2 regions of the Lysinimonas soli genome follow, and region 2 is predicted to be linked to the other one. Evidence: predicted binding sites of a transcription regulator. Region 2 holds the regulator's gene; the other holds the start of a gene.

Region 1 (7,560 bases), 1.3 Mb from region 2:
ATTAGAAGTCCATGCCGCCCGTCGGGTCGCCCGCGGGAGCCGCGGACTTCTCCGGCTTGTCGGCGACGACGGCCTCGGTGGTGAGGAACAGCCCGGCGATCGACGCGGCGTTGAGCAGCGCGGAGCGGGTGACCTTCACCGGGTCGTTGATGCCGGCGGCCAGCATGTCGACGTACTCGCCGGTCGCGGCGTTGAGGCCCTGACCGACGGGGAGGTGACGCACCTTATCGACGACGACGCCCGGCTCCATGCCGGCGTTGAGCGCGATCTGCTTGAGCGGCGAGTCGATCGCGACGCGCACGATGTTCGCACCGGTCGCCTCGTCTCCCGTCAGACCCTTGATGATCTTGCCCTCGAAGGCGTTCTTGCCCGCCTGGATGAGCGCGACGCCACCACCGGCGACGATGCCCTCTTCGACGGCGGCCTTCGCGTTGCGCACGGCGTCCTCGATGCGGTGCTTGCGCTCCTTGAGCTCGACCTCCGTTGCGGCACCGGCCTTGATGACCGCGACACCTCCGGCGAGCTTCGCGAGGCGCTCCTGGAGCTTCTCACGGTCGTAGTCGCTGTCGGTGTTCTCGATCTCGGCACGGATCTGCTTCACGCGACCGGCGATGGCCGAAGCCTCACCGGCGCCCTCGATGATCGTGGTCTCGTCCTTGGTGACGATGACCTTGCGGGCCTGGCCGAGCAGGTCGAGGGTGGCGTTCTCGAGCTTGAGACCGACCTCCTCGCTGATGACCTGGCCGCCGGTGAGGATCGCGATGTCCTGCAGCTGCGCCTTGCGACGGTCTCCGAAGCCGGGGGCCTTGACGGCGACCGACTTGAAGATGCCACGGATCTTGTTGACGACGAGGGTCGCGAGAGCCTCGCCATCCACGTCCTCGGCGATGATGAGCAGCTGCTTGCCGGCCTGGATGACCTTGTCGACGACGGGCAGCAGGTCCTTGATGTTCGAGATCTTCGAGTTGACGATCAGGATGTACGGGTCTTCGAAGACCGCTTCCTGACGCTCGGGGTCGGTCACGAAGTACTGCGACAGGAAGCCCTTGTCGAAGCGCATGCCCTCGGTGAGCTCGAGCGTGGTGCCGAAGGTGTTCGACTCCTCGACGGTGACGACGCCCTCCTTGCCGACCTTGTCGATGGCCTCGGCGATGAGCGCACCGATCTCGGTGTCGCCGGCGGAGATGGAGGCGGTGGCCGCGATCTCCTCCTTGGTCTCGATCTCCTTGGCGTTGGCGACGAGCTCCTTGATGACGGCCTCGACGGCCTTCTCGATGCCGCGCTTCAGGCTGATCGGGTCGGCGCCGGCCGCGACGTTGCGCAGGCCCTCGCGGACGAGCGCCTGGGCGAGCACGACCGAGGTGGTCGTTCCGTCACCGGCGACGTCATCCGTCTTCTTCGCGACCTCCTTGACCAGCTCGGCGCCGATCTTCTCGAAGGGGTCGTCGAGTTCGATCTCCTTGGCGATGGAGACGCCGTCGTTGGTGATCGTGGGGGCGCCCCACTTCTTCTCCAGCACGACGTTGCGACCGCGCGGGCCGAGCGTGACGCGCACGGCGTCAGCCAGGATGTTGAGGCCGCGCTCGAGGCCGCGACGGGCCTCTTCGTCGAAAGCGATGATCTTAGCCATAAGTGTGTGTCGTCCCTCCCGGACGTGTTCCAAGCAGAGTCGAACGCGGCGACCCGGATCGTTCGATCGCGCCACGCGTTCTTTAGCACTCACGACGTGTGAGTGCCAGAGCTCATTCTGGCACTCGACATGAGGGAGTGCAAGCTGCGCGAGCCGACCAGGGTCGCGCACCTCCTCGGCAGAACGAGGAGAGCCATCGTGAGCCGCGGTGCGACGAGAAGGCGGCTGCGGTGCGGCATCCGTCGAGCGCATGATCCGGATGCCGCGCCCGCAGCCTGACGATGAACCGCCCCGCCCACGGGCCGTCTGCCGGCGAGACTACCGGGCGGGTAGCGAGAGGCCGCGGACGGCGCGCAGGGGCGTGCCCGGACTCGCCACGGGGGTCAGGCGGGTCGGACGCCCTCGGCCTGCGGCCCCTTGCTTCCCGTGCCCACCTCGAAGGTGACGGCCTGACCCTCCTCGAGGACCTTGTAGCCCGTCATGTCGATCGCGGAGTAGTGAACGAAGACGTCCTGACCCTCACCGTCGATCGTGATGAAGCCGTAGCCCTTCTCCGCGTTGAACCATTTGACGGTGCCGTTCGTCATGGTGTTGCTCCTCGCTGTGTCGACCCGTCGCGCAAACGACTGACGCGATCGTACTGTCGCGAAAAGCCCGAAAACGTCGCCAGGCCACGCTCAGAGCGGCAGATGACGGCCTTTCAACAAAGATTAAACGCGGGCGTAACACGTTCGTCTTTTCGGGGGCCATGAGGGGTGCGGAACGGCGGGCGTCCTGGCGGCGGCCCGGCGACCGAGGGGGACGACGGACGCGGGGTCAGCCGGCGGGCTTGTAGTCGGACCCGAGGACGATCGTCACGGGCGCGCCGAGGTAGGCATCCGACAACTGCACCTGCTTGGCGCCGATCAACTGGGCGAGTCCGCGCGCGATGCCTTCGAAATCGGCGGAGCGGTAGTAGACCACCGTCGTCTTCTCGGCGCGGGTCGACGCGTCGGCACGCGCCGGATCCGGCCAGCCGGCCGCCTTGATGACGTCGCCGGCCTTGTTCTGCAGACCGTCGGTCGGCGAGCCGTTGAGCACCGAGATCGACAGCTTGAGCTTGGGGTCGACCTTCGTCGGGTCGGTCACCGCATCGGCCGTCTTGCTCGGCGTGGGCGTCGGGGTGGCCGATGCCGACGTTCCGGCGAATGGAAGGTCGAGCTTGAACGCCGGGTACAGGCGCGACAGCACGAAGAGGCCGACCACGACGAGCACGACCGTGGCGAGCGCCGCCCAGCCGACGCGGATCCAGCCGCGGCCGGCCTTGGGCGGGGCGCGATGTGCGCCGACGCGCGCGAGGTCGCCGGGGATCTCGTCGAACTGATCGGGAGGAAAACTGGCCATCTAGTCGGTCGTGTCCTGAGTCGTCGCGGTGTCGGAGCGGAAGGTTCGAGCGGCACGGGATCGCGCGCGAGCGTCACGCAGACGCTGCAGACGACGCACGAGCAGAGGATCCTGCTGCAGCGCGGCGGGCGAATCGATCAGCGCGTACAGCATCTGATAGTACCGGGCGGCGGGAAGGCCGAACTCCGCGCGGATCGCGGCCTCCTTGGCGCCGACACGGGAGGCCCAGGCGCGCTCGAAGTCGAGCACGCGCAGTTCGAGCTCGTCGAGCGGGGCGTCCACGTGGTGCTGCACAGCCGACACGGGTCACCTCCGTCGTTTCCGTTGAGCGCCGAGCCGGCGCATCCCACCGGTCTTCCGGCGTCCCGCCGATCCTAGGTGCCCGTGGCTGGGAGTTCCGGTTGCCCCGCGGGGCCGATCTGAGACAACCACGAGATCCGGTCGCCGTGCGCCGCGGCGTGGGCGAGTGGCTCGCCGTCGAGGGCCAGGACGAACGGGGTCGGATGCGGCGCGCTCAGCCCGCGCATCCGCTCAAGCACCCCGGGCAGGGCGCCCGCCGCTTCGAAGGTGACCAGTCGCCCGCCCGCTTCCCGGACCGCAGGGGCCAGCGCCGCGCGATCCGCCGGGGGAAGGTAGACCAGGGTGCCGAGCGAGGCGACGACCAGGCTCGCCCCCGGGGCTTCCTCCGCCGCGACCGCCGCGACGGAGGGCAGGGCGCTCAGCGCATCGCCCGCCACCACGAGCGGAGGATCGTCGGCCACCGCCGCGAGCGCGGCGCGCAGCCGGGCGAGGCGAGCGGGACGGTCCGGCGGGAGCAGGGCCTCGAGCCAGCGCCGATCGTCGGGCGCGGTCGGCGACAGCGGATGGAGGTCGATACCGCGGCGCCAGACGATCTCGGGCATCCGGGTCGGGGCGGTGCCGACGCCCGTCGTTGTGGTCGCGAGCAGGGGCTCGCCCGACCCGAGCGGCGGGTCGTCGTCGAAGCGGTAGGAGTAGCGGTCGAGGGCGAGGCAGAGCCCCGCCGCCGCACCGAGCTCGAGCAGGGCGATCGGCCCCGGGATGCGGTCGAGCGCGACCAGCAGCGGGATGCAGCGGCCGACCTCGTTGGTCTGCGTGCGACGGGTGCGTGCGACATCCGCGACGTCGTCCCAATGAGCCACGACCCAGTCGCGCCATCGCGGATAGTCGGCGGCGGGTGCGCCGCACCACGCCGCCGCCGCGAACAGCAGCGAGGGCTGCCGGTGCTCGCGCGGCAGCGCCTCGATGAGCGCGAGCAGTTCGGGGTCGCCCGTGACACCCAGCGCCCAGTCGACCTGACGCTCCGAGGTGACGGCGAGTTCGACGGCGGCACGTCGGTACCAGTCCGCTGTTGCGCTCATGGGGCCATCCTCCCCGGTCGCGGCGACCCGCGTGGGAACGTTCGCGACGCGACTCGGGTTGAATAGGGGAACACGACATCCTCCCGAACGGAGATCCTCATGAGCACCCCCGCCACCCCGCCGGCCGAGGCCGGTCCCGGCAGCCCGGCCGCCTCGCACTACGCGGTCGAGAAGACCGATGCCGAGTGGCAGGCCGAGCTCGGCCCCGAACGCTTCGAGGTGCTGCGCCGTTCGGCGACCGAACGCGCCTGGACCGGGGAACTGCTCGACGAGAGCCGCGCCGGCCTCTATACCTGTGCGGCCTGCGGGGCCGAGCTGTTCAAGAGCGGCACGAAGTTCGACTCCGGCTGCGGCTGGCCGAGCTTCTACGACTCGGTGAACCCGGATGCCGTCGAGCTCATCGAGGACCGTTCGCTCGGGGTGGTGCGCACCGAGGTGCGCTGCGCGAACTGCGGCTCGCACCTCGGCCACGTGTTCGACGACGGCTTCGGCACGCCCACCGGCCTGCGCTACTGCATGAACTCGCTGTCGCTGGGGTTTCAGCAGGATGCCGCGGCCGAATGACGAGCGCCCGCGAGTGACCGGCGTCTGCAGGTGACCTCGCCCCGCGGTCCGGTCGCGGCGGCTCTGCGCGCACGCCGCTCGTATCCCGCGGTCGGGGATGCGGCACCGACCACCCGCGAGTTGCTGCCGCTGATCGCGAGCGCCGGATCGCTCGCCGACCACGCCTCGCTGCGCCCGTGGCGGATCATCGCGGTGCGCGGCCCGGCGCGCGAGCGGGTCGGTGCGGCGATCGCCGAGGCCTCGGGACTGACCGGGCCGGCCGCCGAGAAGCTGGCCGCCAAGCCGCTGCGGGCTCCGCTGCTGCTCGCGATCGTGTTCTCGCCGAAGCCGAGCATCAAGGTGCCGGAGTGGGAGCAGGAGGCCGCGGCATCCGGTGTCGCCCACGCCCTGAGCCTGCTGCTCGACGAGGCCGGCTGGGGCGTCATGTGGCGCACGGGGCTGCAGCTGCGGTCGGATGCCGTCGCGCGGGCGCACGAGCTGGCTCCCGGCGAGCGGCTGATGGGCTGGCTCTACGTGGGGGCCAAGCCCGACGGCAAGAGCGGACGCCGCGAACCGGTCAAGGCGCGGGATCACCTGAGCTCGTTGTGAACGGCGCGCTGCGACGGCGGCGCGGGATCGCCGCGATCACGACGGCCAGCAGGGTCAGGGCCGCCCCCGCGATCGTGACCGGCGCGACCGCATGCGACTGCACCGGCGCCAGCAGGTCGAAGAGCACCGCCGTCACCAACTGACCCGAGAGCACCGCGAGGCCCATGAGCAGCACCCCGGTGCTGCGGACGATGGCCGCCTGCCCGGCGATGAAGACCGTGCCGACCGTGCCGCCCAGGTAGAGCCAGGGCGTCACCGGGAAGTGGGTGGGCCATCCGACGATCGCGGTGTGGATGACGGCCGCGACCAGCAGGACGATCGCGCCGACCAGGAAGTTGCCGAAGGTCGCGGTGAAGGCCGAGCCGGCGACCGCCTTGACCTGGCCGTTGACCGCCTGCTGCCAACCGACGGCGAGCCCCGCGCCGAACGGCACGAGCAGAACCCACAGCGGGATGCCGGGACGCAACTCCGACGAGGCCGCGAGCACGACGGCGACGAGCGCGAGCACCGCGCCGAGCAGGCGCTGCGGGGTCACCGGCTTCGGCCGCGCGGTTCCCAGGCCGCGCCGGTCGACGAGCAGCGAGCTGACGGTCTGCCCCGCCACCACCCCGACCGTGAACAGGGCGACGCCGACCAGCCCGACGACGAGCGACTGCGAGAGCACGAAGAACGCACCGGCTGAGCCACCGACCACGTACCACCAGGGGATCCGACGGGTCCGCACCGCGGTCGCGACCCGCACGATGCCCCGGCGGCCCGGCCGCCAGAACAGGCTCGCAACGGCGAGGATGACGAGGCCCGACCCGAAGGAGATGAGCGCAGATACGAAGCCGTCTCCGAGCCGCTGCCCGAGCTCGCCGTTGATGCGTGACTGCAGGGCGACCAGCACCCCCGTGCCGAACGCCGCCAGCAGCAGGAGCGCGGTGCGCAGCGGATGCGCGGCGGCCTCGACCGGGACGAGCGCGGAGTCCTCTGCCGCATCCCCGTCGGGTTTGGGCTGCGTCTCCACCACCGGCGGAAGGTCATCGGCGGGAGTGGGCATCACCGCAACGCTAGCGCGCGGGTCGCGTGTGCCGTCCCCGATGTGCGGTGGTCGTGGCGCGGTCGGCTGTCACTCGGTTCCCGAGGGATGCGACGCGTCCGCCGATCCTCCCAACAACAGGAGCAGGAACCGGGTGGGCTCCAGCCCCTCGACCTCGTGCCGAACATTGCCGTCGACGTGGACGATGGCACCGGCAGACAGCTCGATCCGTTGCTGCTGCAGTTCGAGCGCGACCCGGCCCTCGACGACCTGGATGAGGATCGGCACCGCCACGACATGCTCGTGCATGACGGCACCGCCATCGATCGCCACCCCCAGCACGGTGACCGCCGCGGACTTGAACAGCCGATGCGATCGCACCCGCCCCGATTCGATCGGCAGGGCACGCAGCAGTGCCTCCGCGTCCGCGATCAGCACCTCGTAGCCCGGATTCACGGTGGCGTCGTCCATGCATAGAAAGTATCATCATCCTGTTTATTCGAGTAGAGTCGGCGCGTGATGATCGACCGCAGCGAGGAATACCACGCCGCGCTGGCATCGACCAGCCGCCGGCAGGTTCTGGATTCCCTCCTCGCCTCGTCCGAGCCGCTGGACGCATCCGCCGTCGCCGACCGTCTCGGGCTGCATGTGACTACCGCCCGCTTCCACCTCGACCAGCTCGCTGCGGCGGGCCTCGCGCAACGCCGGGTCGGGGTGGAGAAGCGCCGCGGTCGTCCCCGCCTGCTCTACGCCCCCGCCGGCCGAGTGCGTGACGAGGATGCCCGCGAGCAGCTCATCCACGTCCTCGCGGCGGCCCTGGCGCTCGAGGACGAGGCCGAGTCCGACGCGTCCCGCGCGGGGCGGCGCTGGGCCGAGGCCTTCGCACTGCCCGACCCGGACGACCCGGTGCCGGGGCTGGTCGAGGTGTTCGAACGACTCGGATTCGAACCCGAAACCGCCGCGGACTCCGACGCGATCATGCTGCGAGCCTGCCC
Region 2 (7,560 bases):
GCGACCGCGCATGTAGGCGAGCGGGGCGACCTCGACGGTGCCCGCTGCGAGCAGCTTGGGCACCAGCTCGGGGTCCATCATCTCGTTGAGGGCGTCGTAGAGCGGGCGCAGGTAGGGGTCGATCTTGTCGGTCAGCGTGCCGGGCAGGAAGCCAAGCCGCTCCCCCGCTTCGACGGCGGGGCGGGTCAGGATGATCCGCTCGACCTCTTTGCGTTGCAGGGCCTGCACGGCCTTCGCCATCGCGAGATAGGTCTTGCCGGTGCCCGCGGGGCCGATGCCGAAGGTGATCGTGTTGAGGTCGATCGCGTCGACATAGGCCTTCTGGCCGAGCGTCTTGGGCCGGATGCTCTTGCCGCGCCCGGTCAGGATCGCCTGGCTGAGCACCTCGGCCGGGCTGCCATCGCCGCGTTCCAGCATCCGTGCCGAACTGGTCACGTCGAGGGGCCCGAGATCGGCCCCGTTGCGCACGAGCTGGATGAGCTCCTGCACGAGACGCTCGGCGGCGCGCACCTGCTCGTCGGGGCCCTCGAGGGTCACTCGATTGCCTCGCACGTGGACGGTCACGTCGGGGTACTGGTGCTCGATCGTGGTGAGCAGACGGTCCTGGGGACCGAGCAGACGCACCATCGCCACGCCGTCGACCGAGAACTCGGCGCGGGCGGTCTGGTTGCCGACCGGCTCGCTCGCCGCCGAACCGCTCGGGCCGCCCGGGAACTCGCTAGAAGCCAAGGGTGCCTTCTGACTGGTCGCCCCCGAGAACATGGGCGTGCACGTGGAACACGGTCTGCCCGACCCTGTGTCCCGTGTTGAAGATGAGCCGGTACTGACCGCCCGCGTACCGATCGGCCAGCTTCTGGGCGACGGCCACCACATCCGCGAGCAGCTGCGGGTCGCCGGCGGCGAGTTCGGTCACGTTCGCGTACTGCGCCGTCTTGGGCACGACGAGCAGGTGAACCGGTGCCTTCGGCGCGATGTCTTCGAAGGCGATGATGCGGTCGTCCTCGTACACCACCGTCGCCGGAATCTCGCGCGCGACGATGCGCTCGAAGATCGTGGGCTCGGCGGTCGGCATGTCATCCATCTTAAGGTGCCCGGTCGTCGAGCGCCCGGTCGTGGGCCGGCTCGTCACCAGCGCCCGAGCCGCGCATTGAGCACCGCGAGCGCGGCGGGCCCGGCGGTGGACGTGCGCAGCACCTCGGGGCCAAGCCGCACCCGCACGCCGCCCTCTGCCTCGAACGCCGCGAACTCGCGCGGCGAGATGCCGCCCTCCGGCCCGACGACGAGCGTGATGCGCTCCTCCCCGAGTGGCACCTCGCTGAGGCGCACCGTCGCCAGCGGGTCGAGCACGAACAGCACGCCGGGCAGGAGGGCCAGCTCCCCGCTCGTCGCGAGGCCTGCGACCTCCGGAACGCGCGATCGGATCGCCTGCTTGCTCGCCTCGCGCACGATCGTGCGCCAGCGGTCCTGCCCCTTCGCGACCTTCGCGCCCTCCCACCGCGACACCGAGCGTTCGGCGACCCACGGGATGATCCCGGAAACCCCCAGCTCGGTCGCCGCCTGCACCGCCAGTTCGTCGCGGTCACCCTTGGCCAGCGCCTGGGCCAGCCAGAGGGGAGGTTCCGGCTCGGGATCGTGCCGCACCTCGTCGACCTCGATGGCGAGTTCGCCGGGTTCGGCGGTCACCACGGCACCCCAGGCCACGAAGCCGGATCCATCGCCGATCGCGATCCGTTCGCCGAGCCGCACGCGGGCTACCTGCACCGCGTGCCGCGCCTCATCACCGGTGACGCTCACGCGCGCGCCGAGTTCGGCATCCGCCGGTTCGAGTTCGGGATTCAGGTACAGGGACGCCATGGGTCCAGCGTGCCACGTCCGGCGCAGGGCGGGCCTCCCGTCCTGCCCATCCCGCGCCGCGCCGTCCCGCCCCGTCCCCTCCTGTGCGGGATTCAGGATGCCGCGGGCAACACGCCGGAGCCGCATCCTGATCCACGGCGCAACACGGCGTGTCGGCCTGAATCGCGTCGGCACGCAACCGCGGGTGTCGGCGCAAGCCAGCCGGCCAGCTCCCCGCCCGCGGGCCCACCCAACGGCAGGGAGTGCTAGATCCCGAGGAAGCGGTCGCGCAGCTTGGCGAACAGGCCCTGCTGGAAGGTGGCGAACTCGGGTGGCACGGGCCGGCGGCTCTCGGAGAACTGCTTGATCAGCTGCTGCTCCTTGCTGTTGAGCCGCACCGGCGTCACCACCTGGATGCCCACCTTGAGATCACCGCGTCCGCCGCCGCGCAGGTGGGTGATCCCGCGATCCTTGACGGTCACGATGTCGGCGCTCTGCACCCCGGGCTTGATCTCGATCGCGACGTCGCCGTCGAGGGCCGCCAGGGTCGCGGTCGTGCCGAGGATGGCATCCGTCATCTGCACCTCGAGGGTGGCGAGCAGGTCGTCGCCGTTGCGGCTGAAGACGTCGTGGTGCTTGACCTTGACTTCGAGGTAGAGATCGCCGTTCGGTCCACCGGCCGGGCCGGCCTCGCCCTCGCCGGGAAGGTGCAGGCGCATGCCGGTGTCGACGCCCGAGGGCACGTCGACGGTGACCGTGCGCTTGGCGCGCACCCGGCCCTGGCCGGCGCAGGTGGGGCAGGGGTTCGGGATGACCGTTCCGTACCCGCGGCAGGTCCCGCAGGGCGAGGAGGTCATGACGTTGCCGAGCAGCGAGCGCACGGAACGCTGGATCGACCCGGTTCCGCGGCAGATATCGCAGGTGACCGGTGAGGTGCCCGGCGCGCAGCACGATCCGGCGCAGGTCTCGCACAGGATCGCGGTGTCGACGTCGACCTCGCGCTTGGTGCCGAAGATGACCTCGTCGAGGTCGATCTCGATGCGCAGCAGGGCGTCCTGGCCGCGCTCTCGACGGGACCGCGGGCCGCTCGTACGCCCCTGTGCCGCACCGAAGAACGTCTCGAAGATGTCGCCGAATCCGAACCCGCCGGCCCCGCCGCCGAAGCCGGCCTGCGGGCCAAGGTCGTAGCGCTCGCGCTGATCCGGATCGCTCAGCACGTCGTAGGCGTGCGTCACCAGCTTGAAGCGCTCGGCCGCGTCGTCGCTCGGATTGACATCCGGATGCAGCTCGCGGGCCAGTCTGCGGTACGCCTTCTTGATCTCTTCTGGTGTCGCGGCGCGGTCGACCCCCAGAACCTCGTAGTGGTCAGCCACTCTTACCGTTCCTCACGCGCTTTCTTCACCCAGCAGCCGCGTCAGATAGCGAGCGACGGCTCGCACGGCTGCCATGTTGTTCGAATAGTCCATGCGGGTCGGACCGAGCACGCCGAGACGTGCCACGCTCCCCCCGGATGCCGAGTACCCCGAGGCGAGCACGCTCGTCTCGCTCAGCTGGCCGGCATCGGCCCCGAAGCCCTGGTTCTCGCGACCGATGCTGACCGACACTCCGTCGGCGTCGATCTCCATCTCGCTGAACAGCCTGATCAGGATCACCTGTTCTTCGATCGCTTCGAGGACAGGATAGATGCTCCCGCTGAAGTCTCCCTCGGTGCGAGCGAGGTTCGCGGCGCCCGACATGACGAGGCGATCCTGCCGGTTGGCGGCGACCTGTTCCGAGAGGCACGCGGCGACCGCCTCGACGATCGCCGAGTGCACAGGGGCGAACGACCCGGCGAATGCGCGCAACAGCTGCCCGGCCTCCGCCAGTGACTTGCCACCGAGTTCGGCGTTGAGCTTGCCGCGCAGCTCGCCGAGCAACTCCTCGCCGAGCACGACGTCGCCGAGCCCCGACAGTTCGAGAAGGCGCTGATCGACCCGTCCGGTGTCGGTGATGAGCACCGTCATGAGCCGGGCCGGCCCGAGCGCCACGACCTCGATGTGGCGCACCCGTGCCATGCCGAACGACGGATACTGCGCGAGCGCGACCTGATTGGTGAGCTGGGACAGCAACCGCGTCGTCCTCGAGAGCACGTCGTCGAGGTCGACCGCCTGCCCGAGAAACGCCTCGATCGCGGTGCGCTGGGCCGCACTGAGCGGCCGGACCTCGGTGAGCTGGTCGACGAAGACCCGGTACCCCTTGTCGGTCGGGACCCGCCCCGAGGAGGTGTGCGGTGCCGCGATCAGCTCCTCTTCCTCCAGCTGCGCCATGTCGTTGCGGATCGTCGCGGCCGAGACGCCGAAGGAATGCCGTTCGACGATCGTCTTCGATCCGACGGGTTCGCGTGAGGCGACGTAGTCCTGCACGATGACGCGCAGCACCTCGAGACCGCGTTCCGAGACCATCGTGCACCGCCTTCCGTCATCCATCGCCCCTGCGGCAGGGGCTTAGCACTCGCCCCACCTGACTGCTAATAATAGCGCGACACACCGTTACCAAGTCGTTGCACCCGCCATTTGCGAGGCGCTACCTTGTGTCTGTGCTTGCGCCACTCCTCTTCGGAGGCCAGCGAAGGCGCCAGCCCGTGCTCTTTCTCAGAACCCCGGGTCCACCCCGCACATCGAAAGGCGACATACCATGACCGAACCCGCCCCCGCCGCCCCGCAGCCGGCAGCGCCGCTGACCGAGGCAGAGGACAAGCAGTGGGCCTCGTTCGCTCACTTCGGAAATATCATCCTGCTCCTGCCGGCTCTCATCATCTACCTGGTCTTCAAGGACCGCGGCCCCAAGGTTGCCGTCGAGGGCAAGGAGGCCCTCAACTGGACCATCAACGTGACGGGCATCATCATCGCCGGCAACATCGTCAACCTGATCCTGGGCTTCATCCCGGTCGTCGGCTGGATCCTCGCCCTGCTGATCACGCTCGTCATCTGGGCCGTGATCATCGTGAACATCATCTTCGCGATCCTCGGCGGCGTGAAGGTCAACGGCGGCGGCTCGTACCGCTACCCGGTCAATATCCGCTGGATCAAGTAGTCGCACACTGATTCTCCACGAGAGCCGGGCCTTCGGGTCCGGCTCTCGTGCTGTCTGCCTTCGATGCGCCAGACTGACGGGATGACGCAGCTGCCGCCCGCCGACCCCACCGCCGCACAGCCCACCATGAGTCCCGCCGACGAGAAGATGTGGGCGACACTGGTGCACATCGGGGGAATCTTCTTCCACTGGCTCGCGCCGCTCATCGGCTACCTCGTGCTCAAGGACCGCGGCCCGTTCGTCCGCTGGCACACCCGGCAGGCGCTCAACTTCCAGCTGACGGTGCTGATCGGCTACCTCGTCGGCGTCGTGCTCGCCTTCGTGGTCATCGGCTTCTTCGTGCTCGCCGCGGTCGCCGTCCTCAACATCGTGTTCGGCATCATCGCCGCGATGGCCGCCAACCGCGGGGAGTTCTACCGCTATCCGGTCGCGATCGAGTTCGTGAAGTAGCCCCCTGCCCCCTGCCGAGGGTGGCTAGGAGCCGAGGAGGCGTCGCACCACGGCGTCGGCGAGCAGACGTCCCGGCAGAGTCAGCACGATTCGGCCGGCGAGGGCCGCCCGTCCATCGATCAGACCGTCGGCGATCAGGCTCGCGACCTCGCGCCGACCCGACGCGTCGAGCATGGTGGTCGGCAGGCCCTCGACGATCCGGCTGCCGAGCAGCACCGTCTCAGTGCGACGCGTCTCGGCGTCGAGGGTCTCCCGCCCCGCGGCGGGCGAGACACCCGCCGCGATCCGTTCGGCGTAGGCGGCGGGGTGCTTGACGTTCCACCAGCGCACTCCGCCGACGTGCGAGTGGGCCCCGGGGCCCACGCCCCACCAGTCCTGACCGGTCCAGTAGGCGAGGTTGTGACGCGAGCGATGGGCGGCATCCCGCGACCAGTTGCTCAGCTCGTACCACTGGTAGCCCGCCGCCGAGAGGGTCGCGTCGGCGAGCTCGTACATGTCCGCCTGCAGATCGTCGTCGGGCTCGGGCACCTGGCCGCGCGCGATCTGGCGTGCCAGCTTGGTGCCGCTCTCGACGATCAGCGCGTAGGCGCTCAGATGATCCGGATGCTGCGCCACCGCCAGGTCGAGAGACGCGCGCCAATCATCCAGGGTCTCCCCCGGCGTTCCGTAGATCAGGTCGAGACTCACCTGCAGCCCCGCCGCGCGCGCCCATTCGACCACGAGCGGGATCCGGGCAGGATCGTGGGTCCGTTCGAGGGTCGCCAGCACGCGAGGCACCGCCGACTGCATCCCGAAGCTGACCCGCGTGAAGCCTGCCTCCGCGAGCTCGGCGAGCGACTCCGGCCCGACCGAATCGGGGTTCGCCTCGGTCGTGACCTCGGCGCTGGGCGCGAGACCCCAGGCCTGACGGACCCCGTCGAGCAGCTGCGCGAGCTGGCTCACCGGCAGGAGAGTCGGGGTGCCGCCGCCGAAGAAGACGGTCGAGACCGGACGGGACACCGCGCCGGTCGCCGCGAGCACCTCCCGCCCGCGGGCGATCTCGACCAGGGCCTGCCCCGCGTAGTCGCTCTGCTTGACGCCGCGGACCTCATCGGCCGTGTACGTGTTGAAGTCGCAGTAGCCGCATCGCACGCGGCAGAACGGCACGTGCACGTAGACGCCGAAGTCGCGCTGATTCCAGCCGTCGACCACTGAGGCGGGCAGCAGCCCGTCGGCGGGTGCGGGGTCGGCGAGCGGCAGGGCGGAGGGCATGGTGTCCCCATTGTCCCCCGTCATTCGCCACGGCATCGCCTGCGACGGCCCACGCGACTGCGCCGGCGCCCGGACCGGGACGGATCGGCAGGACGTCGCCGCTAGCGACTCACGAGGTCGGCGAACTGGCCCGCGTCGAGCGCGAACAGGTCGGTGGCTCCGGCGGTGGCCGCCGCCGCGAACCCGCTCGCGGCCGGCAACTGCTGCTCGGCGAAGAACCGCGCGAGCACGAGCCGGGTCTCGGCCACGCTCGGGTCCAGCGGGGCGGCGGCAAGCGCACCCTTCGCCAGCAGCCAGGCGAGCACCACGAGACCGAACTGGCGCAGGTACGGGCTCGAGCCCGAGAGCGCCGCCGCCGGATCGCCGGCACCGGTGCGCAGCATCCAGTTCGTGGTCTGCTGCAGCTTGTCGAGCTGCTCGATGAAGTTCGACCGGATGCTGGCGAACTCCTCGCCCGCGCCCGCCAACTCGCCATCGAGCTCACGCAGCTGCGCGAGGAACTCGATCACCGAAGCGCCGCCGCGCACCCCGAGCTTGCGCCCGATCAGATCAGCGGCCTGGATGCCGTTGGTGCCCTCGTAGATCGCGGCGATGCGGACGTCGCGGTAGTGCTGTGCGGCCCCGGTCTCTTCGATGAAGCCCATGCCGCCGTGGATCTGCAGCGCGAGAGAGGTGAGCTCGTTGCCGAGGTCGGTGCCCATCGACTTGCAGATCGGGGTCAGCAGCGCGACGACCTCGGTGGCGCGGGCGCGCACGTCCGGGTCAGGGTGGTGGACACTGCGATCGGTCTCGCCGGCGTTGTAGAGCATCAGGCTCCGAAGGGCCGTGATGAAGCTCTTCTGCGTCATCAGCATCCGCCGCACGTCGGGATGATCGATGATCGGCGCGTCGGGGACGATCCCGCCCGGCACGACGGCCGCTCCCTGGTGGCGCTCTTGGGCGTACGCGAGCGAC

What was found. The regulator HrcA, encoded in region 2, represses chaperone genes, less so after heat shock. The targets are predictions, from matches to a motif close to TTNGCACTCGNNNNNNNCGAGTGCNAA.
Region 1: groL (chaperonin GroEL) is a predicted target of HrcA. The motif match lies at 1,713-1,739, and genes of this name have one in related genera.

The regions. Positions count from the first base shown of each region.
Region 1 is NZ_JBHSMG010000001.1:2,280-9,839, reverse strand. It holds gene groL (chaperonin GroEL) at 2-1,630, opposite strand; gene ACFPJ4_RS00065 (cold-shock protein) at 2,014-2,217, opposite strand; gene ACFPJ4_RS00060 (LytR C-terminal domain-containing protein) at 2,447-3,013, opposite strand; gene ACFPJ4_RS00055 (DUF3263 domain-containing protein) at 3,014-3,316, opposite strand; gene ACFPJ4_RS00050 (DUF2332 family protein) at 3,388-4,392, opposite strand; gene msrB (peptide-methionine (R)-S-oxide reductase MsrB) at 4,492-4,956, shown strand; gene ACFPJ4_RS00040 (nitroreductase family protein) at 4,987-5,544, shown strand; gene ACFPJ4_RS00035 (DMT family transporter) at 5,513-6,586, opposite strand; gene ACFPJ4_RS00030 (cupin domain-containing protein) at 6,656-7,036, opposite strand; gene ACFPJ4_RS00025 (helix-turn-helix transcriptional regulator) at 7,085-7,560, shown strand, end outside.
Region 2 is NZ_JBHSMG010000001.1:1,338,511-1,346,070, forward strand. It holds gene ACFPJ4_RS06375 (PhoH family protein) at 1-627, opposite strand, end outside; gene ACFPJ4_RS06380 (histidine triad nucleotide-binding protein) at 719-1,072, opposite strand; gene ACFPJ4_RS06385 (16S rRNA (uracil(1498)-N(3))-methyltransferase) at 1,126-1,854, opposite strand; gene dnaJ (molecular chaperone DnaJ) at 2,100-3,206, opposite strand; gene hrcA (heat-inducible transcriptional repressor HrcA) at 3,219-4,274, opposite strand; gene ACFPJ4_RS06400 (DUF4870 domain-containing protein) at 4,507-4,905, shown strand; gene ACFPJ4_RS06405 (DUF4870 domain-containing protein) at 4,987-5,355, shown strand; gene hemW (radical SAM family heme chaperone HemW) at 5,380-6,606, opposite strand; gene ACFPJ4_RS06415 (acyl-CoA dehydrogenase) at 6,708-7,560, opposite strand, start outside.